One region of the Aquabacterium sp. TM01 genome, then DNA from elsewhere that is predicted to be linked to it. Evidence: predicted binding sites of a transcription regulator. Region 1 holds the regulator's gene; the other holds the start of a gene.
What was found. The regulator HrcA, encoded in region 1, represses chaperone genes, less so after heat shock. The targets are predictions, from matches to a motif close to TTAGCACTCNNNNNNNNNGAGTGCTAA.

Region 1 (7,793 bases):
CAAACCACTGTGCGGCCGAACGCCAGGTCAACTCGCCCTTCTCCAGCAACTGCAAAGCCCTGTCGATCGTTCGTCGCATCTCGTGCTGATAGCGCTGCTCTGCCATGATGAACCCCGATTGATTTGATTTGTGGGCCAATATAGTAGCCAGACATCGCCAGATGCAAAAGCCAGCGGCGCCGATGGTGGTATCGGTCCCGGCGATGCGTGGGCGATACTCGGCCTTCCTGGTCGCTTGACCAGATCACTTTATCGGAGCCCCCCATGACCAAACACCGCAGCCGTCGCCAACGCAAGAAACTGCACGTCGGCGAATTTCAAGAATTCGGTTTTGCCTTCAAAACCCAGCTGAAAGACGGCGCCCGCGAAGAAGTGTTCGTCGACGCCTTGCTGGAAGAAGTGATCGAACCCAAAGGCCTCGAATTCGGCGGCTGGGCCAACGGCGGCTTCATCACCAAGTCCGAACGCGGCAGCGTCTCGGCCGAAGACCGCACCGCCCTGATCGAATGGCTGCGCGCCCGCTCGGACGTGGCCTCGGCCCGCGTCAGCGAACTGGTGGACGCCTGGTACACCGACTTTGTGACGGAAGACGCGTTGACGCCTGTGGTGAGCTGAGGACGAACGGCGCGAGGGGCAAAGGGCCACTTGGCCCCGCCCTCTGTGCACGAAACGCTGCGAGCGTCCCATGGTTAATGGGGACATGGCCCCGGAAAGGAATGAAAATCAAACGGCTGCACAGCGCCGTCGCGTTTGCCGCTCCTCGAAAGGAAACACCATGGAAGACGCCAAGAACAAAGCAGCCATCGATGCCCTCAACCGCATCATGGAACTTGAACTCGCGGGCGTGGTGAAGTACACCCACTACTCGCTCATGGTCTATGGGTTCAACCGTATCCCGATCGTGTCGTGGATGAAGGGCAATGCCGATGAGAGCTTGGTCCATGCCCACAGAGCCGGTGAGCTGGTGACGCTGCTGGGAGGCCACCCCTCCCTGAAAATCGGCCCCTTGCTGGAGACAGCCAAGCACGACATTGGCGACATCCTGCGCGAGAGCCTGGCACATGAGAAAAATGCCCTGACGACCTACTACGAATTGCTCAAGATCGCGGAAGGGCACTCGGTGTTGCTGGAGGAATATGCCCGCGAACTGATCGTGACCGAAGAGATGCACCTGGACGAGGTCAACAAGATGCTGCGTCGCCCCGGCGATACCAGCGCATTCACGGCGTGAGAGCCAAGAGCTCAGCCCTGCCAGCTGCGCACCCGGCCGGTATCGACATGCACGAATTGCTCGCTAGGGTAGTAGCCGACGCCTCCCGCCCGCAGCGACAAGGCCACATCACGCAACTCGCTGAGCGGCACCCCCGGCAAACGGATGTCGATGGCTTTGCCATCCATGTGCAGGCTGCGTCGAGCGACCCCGCCACTGCGCGTGGTGCGCAGCGACTCATTGGTGGTGGGGCAGCGGTAACCGGAGATCACCTCGAAGGACTGTGAGACACCCAACTCGAGCTTGACCCGGTGCAACAGGTCGAACAAGGTCGGATCGATCACACCCACATCACCCGAGTAGTGGTCGCGCAAGAAATGGTTCAATGAGGCCAAGGCATCGGGCACGTACTGCGCGTCCTCTGCGTACACCAGGGCCAGCTTCTCGCCGGTGTGGGTGTGGTCCAGAGCCAGACTGCGCGCGCCAGCCCCGGCCGCCAGGGCCTGCCGAGGCAGCAAGGGCGCGGCAATGCCCGTCACCGCCACCTGAGCAGTGCGGAGCATGAACCGTCGACGGGCAGGATGGGGCAGCGACACAGGCATCTCAGATCGTCAAAAGCGAATTTTATTCTGCTTCCATTTTCGGCTGAGGCAGTGGGGGCAATCCCGTGGAACGCTCGCGTAGCGCCTGATCCAGCATCGCATCGTGTCCGTACAGGTCGGGGTAGAAAAAGACCCGGCCGCTCTTGACGACCACCGTGCTGTACGCGATCAGCACCCGCAGGGGCTGCTTCAGACGCAACGTGCGGGATTCGCCCTTTTCCATGGCCTCACGAATGCGATCCTCGGTCCAGTCGGGCTCCTCCTGCAGGACAAACCGGGCCAAGGCGACCGGTTCCTGGACGCGGATGCAGCCGTGGCTGTAATCGCGCCGTTCGCGCTCAAACAGCTGCGGAGCCGGGGTGTGGTGGAGGTAGATGTTGTCGTGGTTCGGGAAAACGAACTTGATGTCGCCGAGGGCATTCTGGGGGCCGGGCCGTTGCCGAATGCGCCAACCCCCGTGAAGGACGGCATCCAAGTGCGCTGGCGCCAAGGTGGTGACCGCCTGACCACTGGGCGTCACAAACTCAAAGCCCTGCTCCCGGAAATAGGCAGGATCGCGCCGGATCTTGGGCACGGTTTCCGCGCGGGCGATCGATGGCGGCACGTTCCAGTAAGGACTGAACTCGATGTAGCGCATGTCTGCATCGAACAGCGGCGTGTGGGTGTCCAGCGCCTTGCCCACGATCACCCTCATCGTCAACTGAACATTCACCTGCTCATCTCGCACCTCATATGCACGCAAGACGAACTCCGGCACATTGACGACGATCATGCGCGGCGCATTCAACAATGGTGTCCAGCGCAGTCGCTCCAGAGACAGCTCAATCTGCCGCACGCGCTCGGCAGGTGTCACGTTCAGTTGTTGCAGCGTGCCACGGCCCAGCACGCCATCGGGTGCCAGGCCATGGCGCGCCTGAAACGCCTGCAAGCCCGTCAGCAGCAAGCCGCCGAAACGCTCAGGCACGGGCGTCCCGACAGGGAGGTCGCCCAGGGCTTCCAGGCGCTGCGCCAGTTGCACCAGGCCCGCATAGGCCTGCCCTGTCTCCAGCTTGCGGCGCGGCAAGGGCGGCAGAGGCGCCTGCCAGGCGGGATGATCGGCCAGCGCCCGGTATTGGGCCAGCGCCTGGCGCAACTCACGGTACATCGGCAATCGAGGCACCACTTCGCGCAGGGCTTCGGATAGGCGACGCCCGGCAACGGCCTCACGCACGAAGGCGTTGGCATCAAACGGCGCATGCAGTGGCACGTCAAAGTCGGCGTGAATCTGGCGTGGGTCGATCCGCCCGTTGTGCAGGTCAGTCAGGTAGCGTTGGAGTGCCGACGTCAGCGCGGCATCCAGCGCTCCCGACTCCGCATCGGACAGCACCGCCCCTTGCTGAGCGGCGCTCAACTGCGCGTCCAGCAGAGCTGCCTGGTAGTCAGCAGGGTTCAGGCCCTCGTCGGCAGCAGACAGCAGGCTGTCAACCGCCTGCCGGGCTTCGGCCGTTGGCCTCCCTGCGTTGAACCAGAGCTGCGCCTCATCGGCCAGTGCCGGGCCCGCCGCAAAGGCGACGACCAGCAGGAGAGATCGAAACCACTTCGACACCATCGTCACCATCGTCACCAACCATCTTGACCCACAGCGGCGACCTGCGACGCCAACAAAAAAAACCAACCCCCGAAAGAGGTTGGTTTTCTCAATTTGGTAGGCCGTGTTGGACTTGAACCAACGACCAAAGGATTATGAGTCCTCTGCTCTAACCAACTGAGCTAACGGCCCCCTGCCTTGCACAACAAGGAATCCGCGATTGTAGGGCCTGCCCGCGTGCCCATTGCTGCCCCACCTCCCTCGAAACCAGCGCCCCCGCCTCGGATTTCCAGCATGGCCTACGATGAAGACTCACCCCTGTCCTCATCCCCCTGGAGCCCCCCATGCAATACCGCCCCCTTGGCCGCACCGGCCTCAACGTGAGTGCCATCGCACTGGGCACCATGACCTGGGGTGAGCAAAACACCGAGGCCGAAGCCCATGCGCAACTCGACTTCGCGCTGGACGCCGGCATCAACCTGATCGACACCGCCGAAATGTACCCGGTGCCGCCCCGCCCTGACACCCAGGGCCGCACCGAGCAGTACATCGGCACCTGGCTGCGCAAGACGGGCCGGCGCCACGAAATCATCCTGGCCACCAAGGCCACCGGCCCCGCCCGCCAGGCCGCACGCCCCAGCCATGTGCGGGGCGGCCGCCTGCTGCACACCCGCGAGAACCTGTTCGAAGCGGTCAACCTGAGCCTGCAGCGCCTGCAGACAGACCACATCGACCTGTACCAGTTGCACTGGCCCGACCGCTCCACCAACACCTTCGGCCAGCTCGGCTTCAGCCACGTCAAAGAAGAAGAGACCACGCCGATCGCAGAAACGCTGGCCGCGCTGCAAGAGCTGGTGCAGGCCGGCAAGATCCGGCACGTGGCTGTCTCCAACGAAACCCCTTGGGGCCTGAGCCGCTTTTTGCACCTGGCCGAGGCCCGCGCCCTGCCCCGCGTCGCCAGCATCCAGAACCCCTACAGCCTGCTCAACCGCAGCTTTGAAATCGGCCTGGCCGAGATGTCCTTGCGTGAAGACGTGGGGCTGCTGGCTTACTCGCCGCTGGGCTTTGGCGTCTTGAGTGGCAAGTACCTGGCCGGGCAACGCCCCGAGGGCGGCCGCCTCAGCCTGTTCGAGCGCTTCAGCCGCTACAGCAACGACAACGCCGAACGCGCCACCTACGAGTATGTGAGCCTGTTCCGCCGCCACGGCATCGACCCGGCGCAGGGCGCGCTGGCCTTCGTCAACAGCCGTGCCTTCGTCACCAGCAACATCATCGGCGCGACCTCGCTGGCGCAACTGCGCAGCAACATCGACAGCCTGACTGTGACGCTGTCGCCCGAGGTGCTCGAAGGCATCGAGGCCATCCACCAGCGCTATCCCAACCCGGCGCCCTGAACGAGCCCTGAGCCCACCTCGAGCGAACGCGCCGGCGTCGTGCTTACTTCTGGCTCAGCGCGTTGCTGACCAGCCGCGAAGTGATGTCCACGATCTGGATCATGCGGTCGTAGGCCATGCGGGTGGGACCGATCACGCCCAGCGTGCCGACCACCTGGCCGTGGATCTCATACGGGGCCGAGACCACCGACAGTTCCTCGAACGGCACCACCTGGCTCTCGCCCCCAATGTAGATGCGCACGCCATCGGCGCGGCTGGAGCCATCGAGCAGGCGCATCAACTGCGTCTTCTGCTCGAACAAGTCGAACATGCGGCGCAGCGAGCCCAGGTCGTGCGAGAAGTCTTCCACCGTCAGCAGGTTGCGCTCGCCCGACAACACCAACTGGTCGCTGCTTTCGGCCAGGGCCTCGCCACCAGCCTGCACCGCCGCCTGCATCAGGGTGGCGATGTCGCCGCGCAACTGATCGACTTCAGAGCGCAGACGCTCGCGCATCTCTTCAATGGTCAGCCCCGAGTAATGGGCGTTGAGGATGTTGCTGGCTTCCACCAGTTGCGACTGGCTGAAGTCGTCGGCGGTGAAGATGACGCGGTTTTGCACATCGCCATCGGGCGAAACCAGGATCACCAGCACGCGCTTGTCACCCAGGCGCAAAAACTCAATGTGTCGGAACACCGAGGCCTTGCGCGGCGCCGTGACCACGCCCACAAAGTGCGAAAGGCTGGAGAGGAGGTTGGCCGCATTGGCGATGACGCGCTGCGGCTGGTCGGGTTGCAACTGCCCGTGCGCCTCGCTGCTCAGTTCACCCATGCCCTGAGGGCGAGCAGTCAGCATCGTGTCCACAAACAGGCGGTAGCCCTTAGGAGTGGGAACGCGGCCGGCCGAGGTGTGGGGGCTGACGATCAGGCCCAGCTCTTCCAGGTCGGCCATGACGTTGCGGATGGTGGCTGCCGACAAGTCCAGGCCCGACGCGCGTGACAAGGTGCGAGAGCCAACAGGTTGGCCATCGGCAATGTAGCGCTCGACCAGCGCTTTCAACAGGATCTTGGCACGGTCATCCAGCATGGGTGTCTCATTCTAGTTCTGGGCCGCGTGTTTGACGCCGCCCGCTCAGGGGAATGACCTAATTTGTCACATCCGCTGTGGTGTAATTCTTCGCATGCCGAGTTCGCCTTCCTGTCGCTTCCGTCACGCCGCCCTGGTGGGCAAATACCAGGCCCGCGGCATCCGCCCGATCCTGGAAGATGTGGCGCATCTGCTGGCCCGCGCTGGCCTGGACGTGTCGCTGGAGAGCGAGACCGCTCTCAACACCGGCATGACCGAGTACCCGGCCTTGAACATCAAGGAGATCGGTCAGCAATGCGACGTGGCCGTGGTCCTGGGCGGAGACGGCACCATGCTTGCCATCGCCCGCGAACTGGCCCCCTTCAACATCCCGCTGATCGGGATCAACCAGGGCCGCCTGGGCTTCATCACCGACCTGCCCCTGAAAGACGTAGGCACCACCCTGCCCCTGATGCTGCGCGGGGAGTACGAAGAAGAGCGCCGCGCCATGCTGGCCGGTGCCGTGCTGCGCCCGATCCGGGGCGATGGCTTCGAGACCATCTACGAAGGCTTTGCCATCAATGAGGTGCTGGTGAGTCGTGGCGCCACCGCCAGCATGGTCGAGCTGCGTGCCGAGATCGACGGCCAGTTCGTTGCAAACTACCGCGCCGACGGCCTGCTGGTGTCCTCGCCCACGGGTTCGACCGCCTATGCGATGTCGGCCGGTGGCCCCATCATGCACCCCGGTGTGGGCGGCTGGGTGATCGTGCCGATTGCCTCGCACACCCTGTCTAACAGGCCGCTGGTGGTGTCGGACGACGTCACCATCACCATCGAGATCGTGGCCGGCAAGGATGCGGGCATGAACTTCGACATGCAAAGCCTGGCCAGCCTGCTGCACGGCGACCGCGTGATCGTGCGCCGCTCGGACCACCAGGTGCGCTTCCTGCACCCCAAGGGCTGGAGCTACTACGCGACCTTGCGCCGCAAACTGCGCTGGAATGAAGGAGTGAGTTAACACCATGCTGCGTCGCCTGACCCTGCGTGATTTCGTCATCGTGACCAGCCTGGAAGTGGACCTGGGCGGCGGCTTCACCGCGCTGACAGGCGAGACGGGCGCGGGCAAGTCCATTCTGATCGACGCCTTGCAGCTTGCCTTGGGCAGCCGTGGCGACGCCGGGGTGGTGCGCGAAGGCGCGGCGCGAGCCGACATCACCGCCGAGTTCGAACCCTCGGCGCAACTGGCCGCCCTGCTGGCGCCCTGGCTGGAAGAAGCGGGCTTTGACAACCTGGAGCCCGGCGCCCCACTGCTGCTGCGCCGCGTGGTGGACGCCCAAGGCAAGAGCCGCGCCTGGATCAACGGCTCACCCGCCACGGCCACGCAACTGCGCGAACTGGGCGAGCACCTGGTCGACATCCACGGCCAGCACGCCTGGCAAAGCCTCACCCGTGCCGACGCCGTGCGCGCTCTGGTGGATGCGCAAGCCGGCGTGGACACCCCCGCGCTGCAAGCCGCCTGGATGGCCCGCCGCGACGCCGCCCGGCGCCTGGACGAGGCCCGCGGCCAGCAGGCCGATCTGGAGCGCGAACGCGAGCGCCTGCAGTGGCAGATTGGCGAGCTGGACAAGCTCAACCCGCAGGCCGACGAGTGGGACACGCTCAACACCGAGCACAGCCGCCTGAGCCACGGCCAGGCCATTCTGGATGCTGCCCGCCGGGCGCTGGACGCCGTCTCCGAGACCGATGACAGTGCCGAGAGCCTGACCGCCCGCGCCATCGACGCGCTGGAAGACGTGGCCTCGGTGGAGCCGCACCTGGGCAACGCCCTGGAGGTGCTGCGCGAAGCCCAGGCGCAACTGCAGGATGCCGCCCGCAGCCTCAACAGCGCCTTGCACCACACCGAACTCGACCCCGACCGGCTGGCCGAACTGGATGGCCGCATGTCGATGTGGATGAGCCTGGCGCGCCGCTATCGCCG
Region 2 (7,793 bases), 310 kb from region 1:
TAGAAGGGCACGCCCGCCCAGCGCCAGTTCTGGATCTCGCAGCGCAGGGCCACGAAGGTTTCGGTGACGCTGCCTGGCGGCACCTTGGCCTCGTCCAGGTAGCCAGGGACGGCCACACCCTCGACCGTGCCGGCACGGTACTGGCCGCGCACCACATCGCGCGCCACCGAGGCGGCGTCGAAGGGCTTGAGCGAGCGCAGCACCTTGAGCTTTTCGTCGCGGATCGCGTCGGCATCGGCACTGGACGGGGGCTCCATCGCGACCATGGTCAGCAACTGCAGCGCATGGTTCTGGATCATGTCGCGCAGGGCGCCGGTGCGGTCGTAAAAGTCGCCCCGGGTGCCTACGCCCAGGCTTTCGGCCAGCGTGATCTGGATGTTGGCAATGCTCTCGCGGCGCCACAGGGGCTCGAACAGCACGTTGCCGAAGCGCAAGGCCATCAGGTTCTGCACCGAGGGCTTGCCGAGGTAGTGGTCGATGCGCAGGGCCTGGCGTTCGCTGAACACGGCCCGCACAGCCCGGTTGATGGTTTGTGCCGAGGCCAGGTCATGCCCGAGGGGCTTTTCCAGTACCACGCGCACGCCGGGGTGGTTGAGCCCGGCGGCACCGAGTTGCTCGCAGATGACCGGGAAGAGGTGCGGGCTGGTGGCGAGGTACATCACCACGGTGTCGGCGCTGCGACCGTCCAGCCACTGCTTCAGCAACTGGTAATCGTTGGGCTGGGACAGGTCCATGCGCAGGTAATGCACTTGGGCGGCAAAGCGCTCGAACTCGTCTTCGGTGGGGCGCTTGGCGCGGTCGTCACCGGTGGCGAGCTTGTCTTTGAGCCACTGGCGGTAGCTGGCATCGGTGCGCTCGTCGCGGGCGACCGCGAGGATGCGACCTTGCGCGGGCAGCTTGCCGTGGCGCCAGGCTTGGAACAACGCTGGCATGAGCTTGCGCCAGGTCAGATCGCCCGTGCCACCGAAAAAAACCAGATCAAAGGACATCGAAGGGGCCTGATAAAGGGGGAGTGCGCTCATTCCAGGGGCCGCACGGCGCGCCTGTCATGATTTTGGAGACAGAATGTGGCTTCACGATAAGCCAAATTCAGGATGCTGGTCGATCTCGGTTCGATGCGGGGTCGGAGCCAGTCCATTTCACCTTGTTTTCCCATGACCTCGCAACTCGATCAGCTCAAGGCCTGCACCACAGTGGTCGCCGACACCGGTGACTTCAAGCAATTGGCCCAGTTCACCCCGCAAGACGCCACGACCAACCCCTCCTTGATCCTCAAGGCGGTGCAAAAGCCCGAGTACGCGCCCTTGCTGGCCGAGGTGGTGGCCGCGCACCGTGGTGCGCCGCTGGATGCGATCGTGGACCAGGTGCTGGTGCGCTTTGGGCTGGAGATCCTGAAGGTGGTGCCCGGTCGCGTGTCGACCGAAGTGGACGCCCGCCTGAGCTTTGACACCGAGGCCACGCTGGTGCGGGCGCGGCGCCTGATCGCCCTGTACGAAGCGGCCGGCGTTGCCCGCGCCCGTGTGCTGATCAAGATTGCCGCCACCTGGGAAGGCATCCAGGCCGCCCGCGTGCTGGAGCAAGAGGGCATTCACTGCAACCTGACGCTGCTGTTCGCCTTTGCGCAGGCGCGGGCCTGTGGCGACGCCAGCGTCCGGCTGATCTCGCCCTTCGTGGGCCGCATCTACGACTGGTACAAGAAGTCGGCCGGTGCCGCCTGGGACGAGACCGCGCAGGCCGGTGTCAACGACCCGGGCGTGCAGTCGGTCAGCCGCATCTACAGCTACTACAAGGCCCATGGGGTGCGCACCGAGGTGATGGGGGCGAGCTTCCGCAATGTGGGGCAGATTCTGGCCCTGGCCGGTTGCGATCTGTTGACCATCAGCCCGGACCTGCTGGCGCAGTTGCAGGCCAGCGAGGCCCCGGTGGTGCGTCAGTTGGTGTCCCCCACCCACGTGGAGGCCGCCGAGGCGCCCTTGAGCGAGGCGGCCTTCCGCTACGCGCTCAACGACGATGCGATGGCCACCGAGAAGCTGGCCGAGGGCATCCGCGCGTTCGCCGTCGATGCGGGCAAGCTGGACGCCCTGATCGAGGCGCAGCGCTGAGCGGGGAGAGTGAGAGCATGACGTCTCCCCGTTGTGACCAGACCGTGGCTTGGGCGGCCTTGCATGGGCATTACCAGGCCCATGGGGCCACGCTGGACCTGCGCACCCTGTTTGCCGACGACCCGCGCCGCGTGGAGGCCCTGACCTTCGAGGCGCCCGAGGTGGTGGTGGACCTGTCAAGGGTGCACTGGGACGTGGCCACGCGTCGCCACCTGCTGGACCTGGCGCACGAGTGCCGGCTCACCGAGCGGCGCGACGCGATGTTGCGCGGTGAGCTGGTCAATGGCTCCGAGGGGAGGGCGGTGCTGCATACGGCCCTGCGCGCGCCACGCGGCCAGGGCCCGTTCAGCGACGAGGTGCACGCGGTGCTCGACCAGATGCTGGCCTTCGCCGATGGGGTGGCAGCCAGCGCCGGTGGGCCGAACCCGGGCGACATCCACGATGTGGTGAACATCGGCATCGGCGGCTCCGACCTGGGGCCGCAGATGGTGGTGATGGCGCTGGAAGCCTTTGCCAACCCGCGCCTGCGCTGCCATTTCGTCTCGAACATCGATGGTCAGGACCTGGCGGGCGTGTTGCGGCAGGTTGACCCGAAGCACACACTGTTCATCGTGGCGTCCAAGACCTTCTCGACGCAAGAGACCATGGTGAACGCACGCACGGCGCGCCAGTGGTTTCTGGACCAAGGTGGCACGGACATTGCCCGCCACTTTGTGGCCACGACCTCGAATGTCGAGGCCGCCGCCGCCTTTGGCATCACCCGTACCTTCGGATTCTGGGACTGGGTGGGCGGGCGGTTTTCGCTGTGGTCGGCCATTGGCTTGCCCATTGCGCTGGCGCTGGGTAGTCGGCATTTTCGCGCGCTGCTTGATGGCGCCCACGCGATGGACCGGCACTTTGCGTCGGCCCCGTCCGAGGCGAACCTGCCGCTGTGGCTGGGCCTGATGGACGTCTGGAATCGCAACTTCAAGGGCTACACCAGCCGCTGCGTGGCACCGTATCACCATGGGTTGCGCCGTTTGCCAGCCTATTTGCAGCAGCTGGTGATGGAGAGCAATGGCAAGGGCGTGGACCGTCATGGGCAGCCGCTCACCTATGCCACCAGTGAGGTGGTGTGGGGCGAGCCGGGCGTCAACGGCCAGCATGCGTTTTTCCAGCTGCTGCACCAGGGCACCGATGTGATCCCGGTGGAGTTCATCCTCTTCAAGGGCCTGCCCCTGCGCGATGCCGGGCAGCTGTCACCCGCCGTGCAGGAGATGCTGCACCGTCAGCACCAGATGTTGCTGGCCAACGGGCTGGCGCAGGCTCAGGCGCTGATGTGGGGCAAGACCACCGAACAGGCTGCGCATGAGGTGGCACCGACCGCCTCGAAAGATGTGCCGCCCCAGGTCATTGCGCGCCATCGCACATTTCCGGGTAACCGCCCCAGCCTGACGATGGTGATCGACGCGCTGACCCCGCGCTCTCTGGGCGCCCTGATCGCGCTGCACGAGCACCGGGTGCTCGTGAGTGGCGCCCTGTGGGGCATCAACTCCTTTGACCAATGGGGCGTGGAGTTGGGCAAGGCGATGAGCAACGACCTGCTGCCGCGTCTGGACAGCGGTGATGTGAGCGGCTTGGATCCGGCCACGGCGGCGATGATCGCGCGGCTGCGCGGCGCCTGAATCAGGCCCACCCCAGCCGTGACAGCAAGTGCGCCAGCTCGCAGGCTGGCGCTGCTGCGCTGGATCAGGCGTCGACGACCTCGGTGAGGGCCTTGCGCATTTTCTTCATGGCGGCCACCTCGATCTGACGGATGCGTTCGGCGCTGACGCCGTACTCGGCGGCCAGCTCGTGCAAGGTCATGCCGCCCGAACCGTCGTCATTGACCTGCAGCCAGCGCTCTTCCACGATGCGGCGGCTGCGGGCGTCCAGCTGGTCGAGCGCCAGGGCGATGCCATCGCTGGCCAGCCAGTCGCGGCGATGGGCTTCGATCACGCGGGTCGGCTCATGCACTTCGTCGGCCAAGTAGGCCAGCGGGGCCACAGGGGCATCTCCGTCGTCATCGGTGGGGGCTTCCAGGGCCACATCACCGCCGGCCATGCGGGTTTCCATCTCGATGACGTCTTCCGGGCGCACGTTGAGCTCGGTGGCCATGCGCTGGATGTCGTGTTCGGACAGGCAGGCCCGGCCCACGTTCACCGCGTCGGCTTCACCCTTGAACTGGTGCTTGAGCGAGCGCAGGTTGAAAAACAGCTTGCGCTGCGCCTTGGTGGTGGCCACCTTGACCATGCGCCAGTTTTTCAGGATGTATTCGTGGATCTCGGCCTTGATCCAGTGCATGGCGTAGCTCACCAAGCGCACACCTTGATCCGGATCGAAGCGCTTGACGGCCTTCATCAAGCCGACGTTGCCTTCCTGGATCAGGTCGCCTTGCGGCAGGCCGTAGCCCAGGTACTGACGGGAGATGGACACGACCAGACGCAGGTGCGAGAGCACCAGCTTGGAGGCGGCTTGCAGGTCCTGCTGGTCACGCAGACGACGCGCCAGGGACTGCTCCTCGTCGGCCTCCAGCATGGGGATGGCCTGGACCGAGCGGATGTACGCGTCCAAGTTGCCCAGTGAGGGCACCACACTCCAAGGGTCACGGGGGGCAAGGGCGGTCGTCAGGGTCATGGCTGGTCCTTTCGTGGATCCTTCTCGGGCAATGTTAGCACTCGTAGGGTCAGAGTGCTAAAGCGTGCCAAAGTTCCCAGGCGCAGTGTGGTATTTTGCATTTGAACAAATGTTTATGATGGAAACGTGACCACTTTCAGCAGACTCAATCTGCGCAGCGGGCCAGGTGCCCATTACCAGCTGATCGCCAAGTTGGCGCACGGTGAGGTGGTGCGCACCGTGACCGCGCAGCCCAAATGAGTGCAGGTGCGCACCGACGCAGGCGTGCAGGGCTGGGTGGCGCGCAGCCTCGTGTGGGGGTGGTGAGGCGGGCGGGATCAGGCGCGGCTCACCGCCCCGTGTCCGCGGCCGTCAACTGGAACAGCCGCACCAGCTCCGCCAAGCGGCGGGCCTGATGCTGCAGGCTTTCGGCCGCCGCGGCGCTTTCTTCCACCAGGGCGGCGTTCTGCGGCGTGCTGCGGTCGAGCTCGCTGACGGCGTCGTTGACCCGGTCGATGCCATCGGTCTGTTCTTGCGTGGAGGCGCCGATCTCGTGGATCAGGTCGGACATGTTCTTTACCTGCGTGACGATGTCGTCCATGGTGGCGCCGGCATCGTTGACGAGTTGGGTGCCCAGTTCGACCTTGGTGACGCTGTCGCCGATCAGGGATTTGATCTCCCGGGCGGCTTCGGCGCTGCGTTGGGCCAGGCTGCGCACCTCGGAGGCGACCTCCTTTTGCTGCTCGACCTCGCTGGTACTCAGCACCACGTCGCGGATGGCGATGGCGCGGTCGTGCGCCGAGCCGCGGAAGTTGATGGCGTAGCGCTGGAGGTCGGTGTGTTCGTCGCTGTTGGCGTGCAGGGCGGCGTTGATGACACTCACCTGCTTGCCCACGGATAACTGCTGAAGATTCGTGGTTGGTGGGATTGAATTCGGAGAACGTGAGCGGGGTTTCGGTTTGAAACGGAGATGAATTCGCGTTGACGCCGTTTTGAGTCGGCATCGGTTGAGGTGAAGCGTGTCAATCTTCACACTGTCACGAGGGCATGCCCTGCCCACGCTTTCTCGGCGGCCGTCGTCATGAGGCGATACCCCCATGCGCATAATAGCGGGCGTGCAGTAAACGGGTGTGAGATGGTTGCGTTGCCAGGATGTCGGATTCGGAAGGTGTGCCAGGGCGTGATGCTGGGCTTGTCAATGGCAGGTCTGGCAGGCTTGCGCGCGCAGGCCGGCGAGCGAGCCCCCACAGAGGAAGACTATTTCGCCCAGGTGCCGGTGGTGCTGACCGCCAGCCGGCTCGATCAGCCGCTCAACGAAGCGCCTGGCGCCATGACGGTGATCGACCGTGACACGATCCGCCAGTCGGGGGCGCGCACCGTGGCCGAGCTGCTGCGCCTGGTGCCCGGTTACGTGCTGGGTGGGTGGAACGGCGCCAATCCGCTGGCGTCGTACCACGTGGCCCTGGATGATTTTGGTGGGCGCAATCTGGTGCTGATCGACGGTCGGTCGGTGTATGCCAGCAGCTACCTGGGGGACACCCACTACGGCATGATGGGCGTGCTGTTGCCGGACATTGAACGCATCGAGGTGCTGCGTGGGGCCAACTCTGCGGCCTACGGTGCCAACGCGATGTTCGGGGTCATCAACATCATTACCCGGCACAGTGCCGACACCGTGGGTGGTGCCGCCGCGCTCTCGGTGGGTGACAACGGCATCCGCGACACTTATGCTCGCCTGGGTGTGGGCACCGGGGCGAACAACGTGCGGCTGTCGGTGGGCGAGCAGCGCGACCGGGGCTACTTGAACGCTTTCGATGACAAGCGCCTGGGTCAGGTGCATGTGCGTGCGGATCTGCAGCCCTCACTGGCCGATGACGTGATGGTCTCGCTGGGGGTGTCAGAGTTGCTGGCCGGAGAAGGCTATTCGGCCACACACGAAAGTAATCCCTTTCATCAGCTTCGTTCCCGTACGAGCCACGCACAGGTGGAATGGCGACGTCAACTCGATGACCGCAACGCGTTGCAGGTGTCCGTCAATTACATGGAAGACCGCCGGTGGGAGCCAGTGACCCTGAAGCCTGTTCCATCGGTCTCTCTGGATGTGGATTACGGCACCTGGGGGCAGCGCAACAACGTGGAGGTGCAACAGCAGACCGTCTGGAGCCCTGCCTGGCGCACCCTGGTGGGGGTGGGGTACAAGGGCGAGCGGGCACGCTCGGACACGATGTATTACGGCCAGGGCTGGGTCTCGGTGGGGGAGGCCCGTCTGTTCGGCACGGCAGAGTGGCGTGTGAACCCGGCGTGGCTGCTCAATGCCGGACTGTTTGTGGGGGACCACACGCTGGCCGGCACCTATACCGCGCCGCGCCTGATGGTCAACTGGCTGGCGACGCCCCATCAGACCTGGCGCATGGGCGTGACCGAGTCGATGCGCGCCCCCGGTCTGTCTGAGTACAAGAGCGATGTTCGCGTCTATCTGCCCGGTACGCCCTACTTCTCGCGCCCCTATGCCGCCAGTGGGACGGTGCAGCCCGAGACTTTGATCAGTCAGGAAATCGGGTATCTGGGGCGCTGGCCTGAAGCGCAGGTGACCTTGGATGCGCGCCTGTACCGCGAGCGCATGCGCGATGTGGTTGTGGACGATGATGGCGAGGGCGCGACCTTGCTGCCGAACCAGCTGGGCGCGCCGGCCAAAGATTTTGTCAACCGCCATGCGCTGACGCTGGTGGGGCTGGAGTATCAGTTGCGCTGGAAGGCCACGCCCCACACGGAGCTGTGGCTGAATCAGAATTTCTCGCGCATGAAGTGGGACGCCCCCGACTATGAGGCCAAGGCGGAGCGTCGTCCACCTCGGCATGTCACCACCGTGGCCTTGTTTCAGAAACTGCCTGACAACTGGCAGATCAGCGTGCTGCACGAGCGTGTGGGCTCGATGACCTTGCGCACGAAGTCAGACTGGATGGCGGCGACACACCGCACGGACATTCGCCTGGCGCGCACCTTCCGTTGGGAGGGCTACAAAGCCGAGGCCGCCTTCACGGTGCAGTCTGTGGAAGG

Region 2: the regulator HrcA is predicted to act here: its motif matches at 4,792-4,818, upstream of rpoH (RNA polymerase sigma factor RpoH).

The regions. Positions count from the first base shown of each region.
Region 1 is NZ_AP046529.1:3,032,118-3,039,910, forward strand. It holds gene AC3WW4_RS14015 (YggL 50S ribosome-binding family protein) at 265-615, shown strand; gene AC3WW4_RS14020 (ferritin-like domain-containing protein) at 776-1,231, shown strand; gene mepK (peptidoglycan L,D-endopeptidase MepK) at 1,243-1,773, opposite strand; gene AC3WW4_RS14030 (L,D-transpeptidase family protein) at 1,835-3,409, opposite strand; tRNA gene AC3WW4_RS14035 (tRNA-Ile) at 3,495-3,571, opposite strand; gene AC3WW4_RS14040 (NADP(H)-dependent aldo-keto reductase) at 3,724-4,773, shown strand; gene hrcA (heat-inducible transcriptional repressor HrcA) at 4,817-5,836, opposite strand; gene AC3WW4_RS14050 (NAD kinase) at 5,931-6,833, shown strand; gene recN (DNA repair protein RecN) at 6,838-7,793, shown strand, end outside.
Region 2 is NZ_AP046529.1:3,345,600-3,353,392, reverse strand. It holds gene zwf (glucose-6-phosphate dehydrogenase) at 1-989, opposite strand, end outside; gene tal (transaldolase) at 1,155-2,102, shown strand; gene pgi (glucose-6-phosphate isomerase) at 2,120-3,766, shown strand; gene rpoH (RNA polymerase sigma factor RpoH) at 3,831-4,757, opposite strand; gene AC3WW4_RS15450 (methyl-accepting chemotaxis protein) at 5,086-5,631, opposite strand; gene AC3WW4_RS15445 (TonB-dependent receptor plug domain-containing protein) at 5,920-7,793, shown strand, end outside.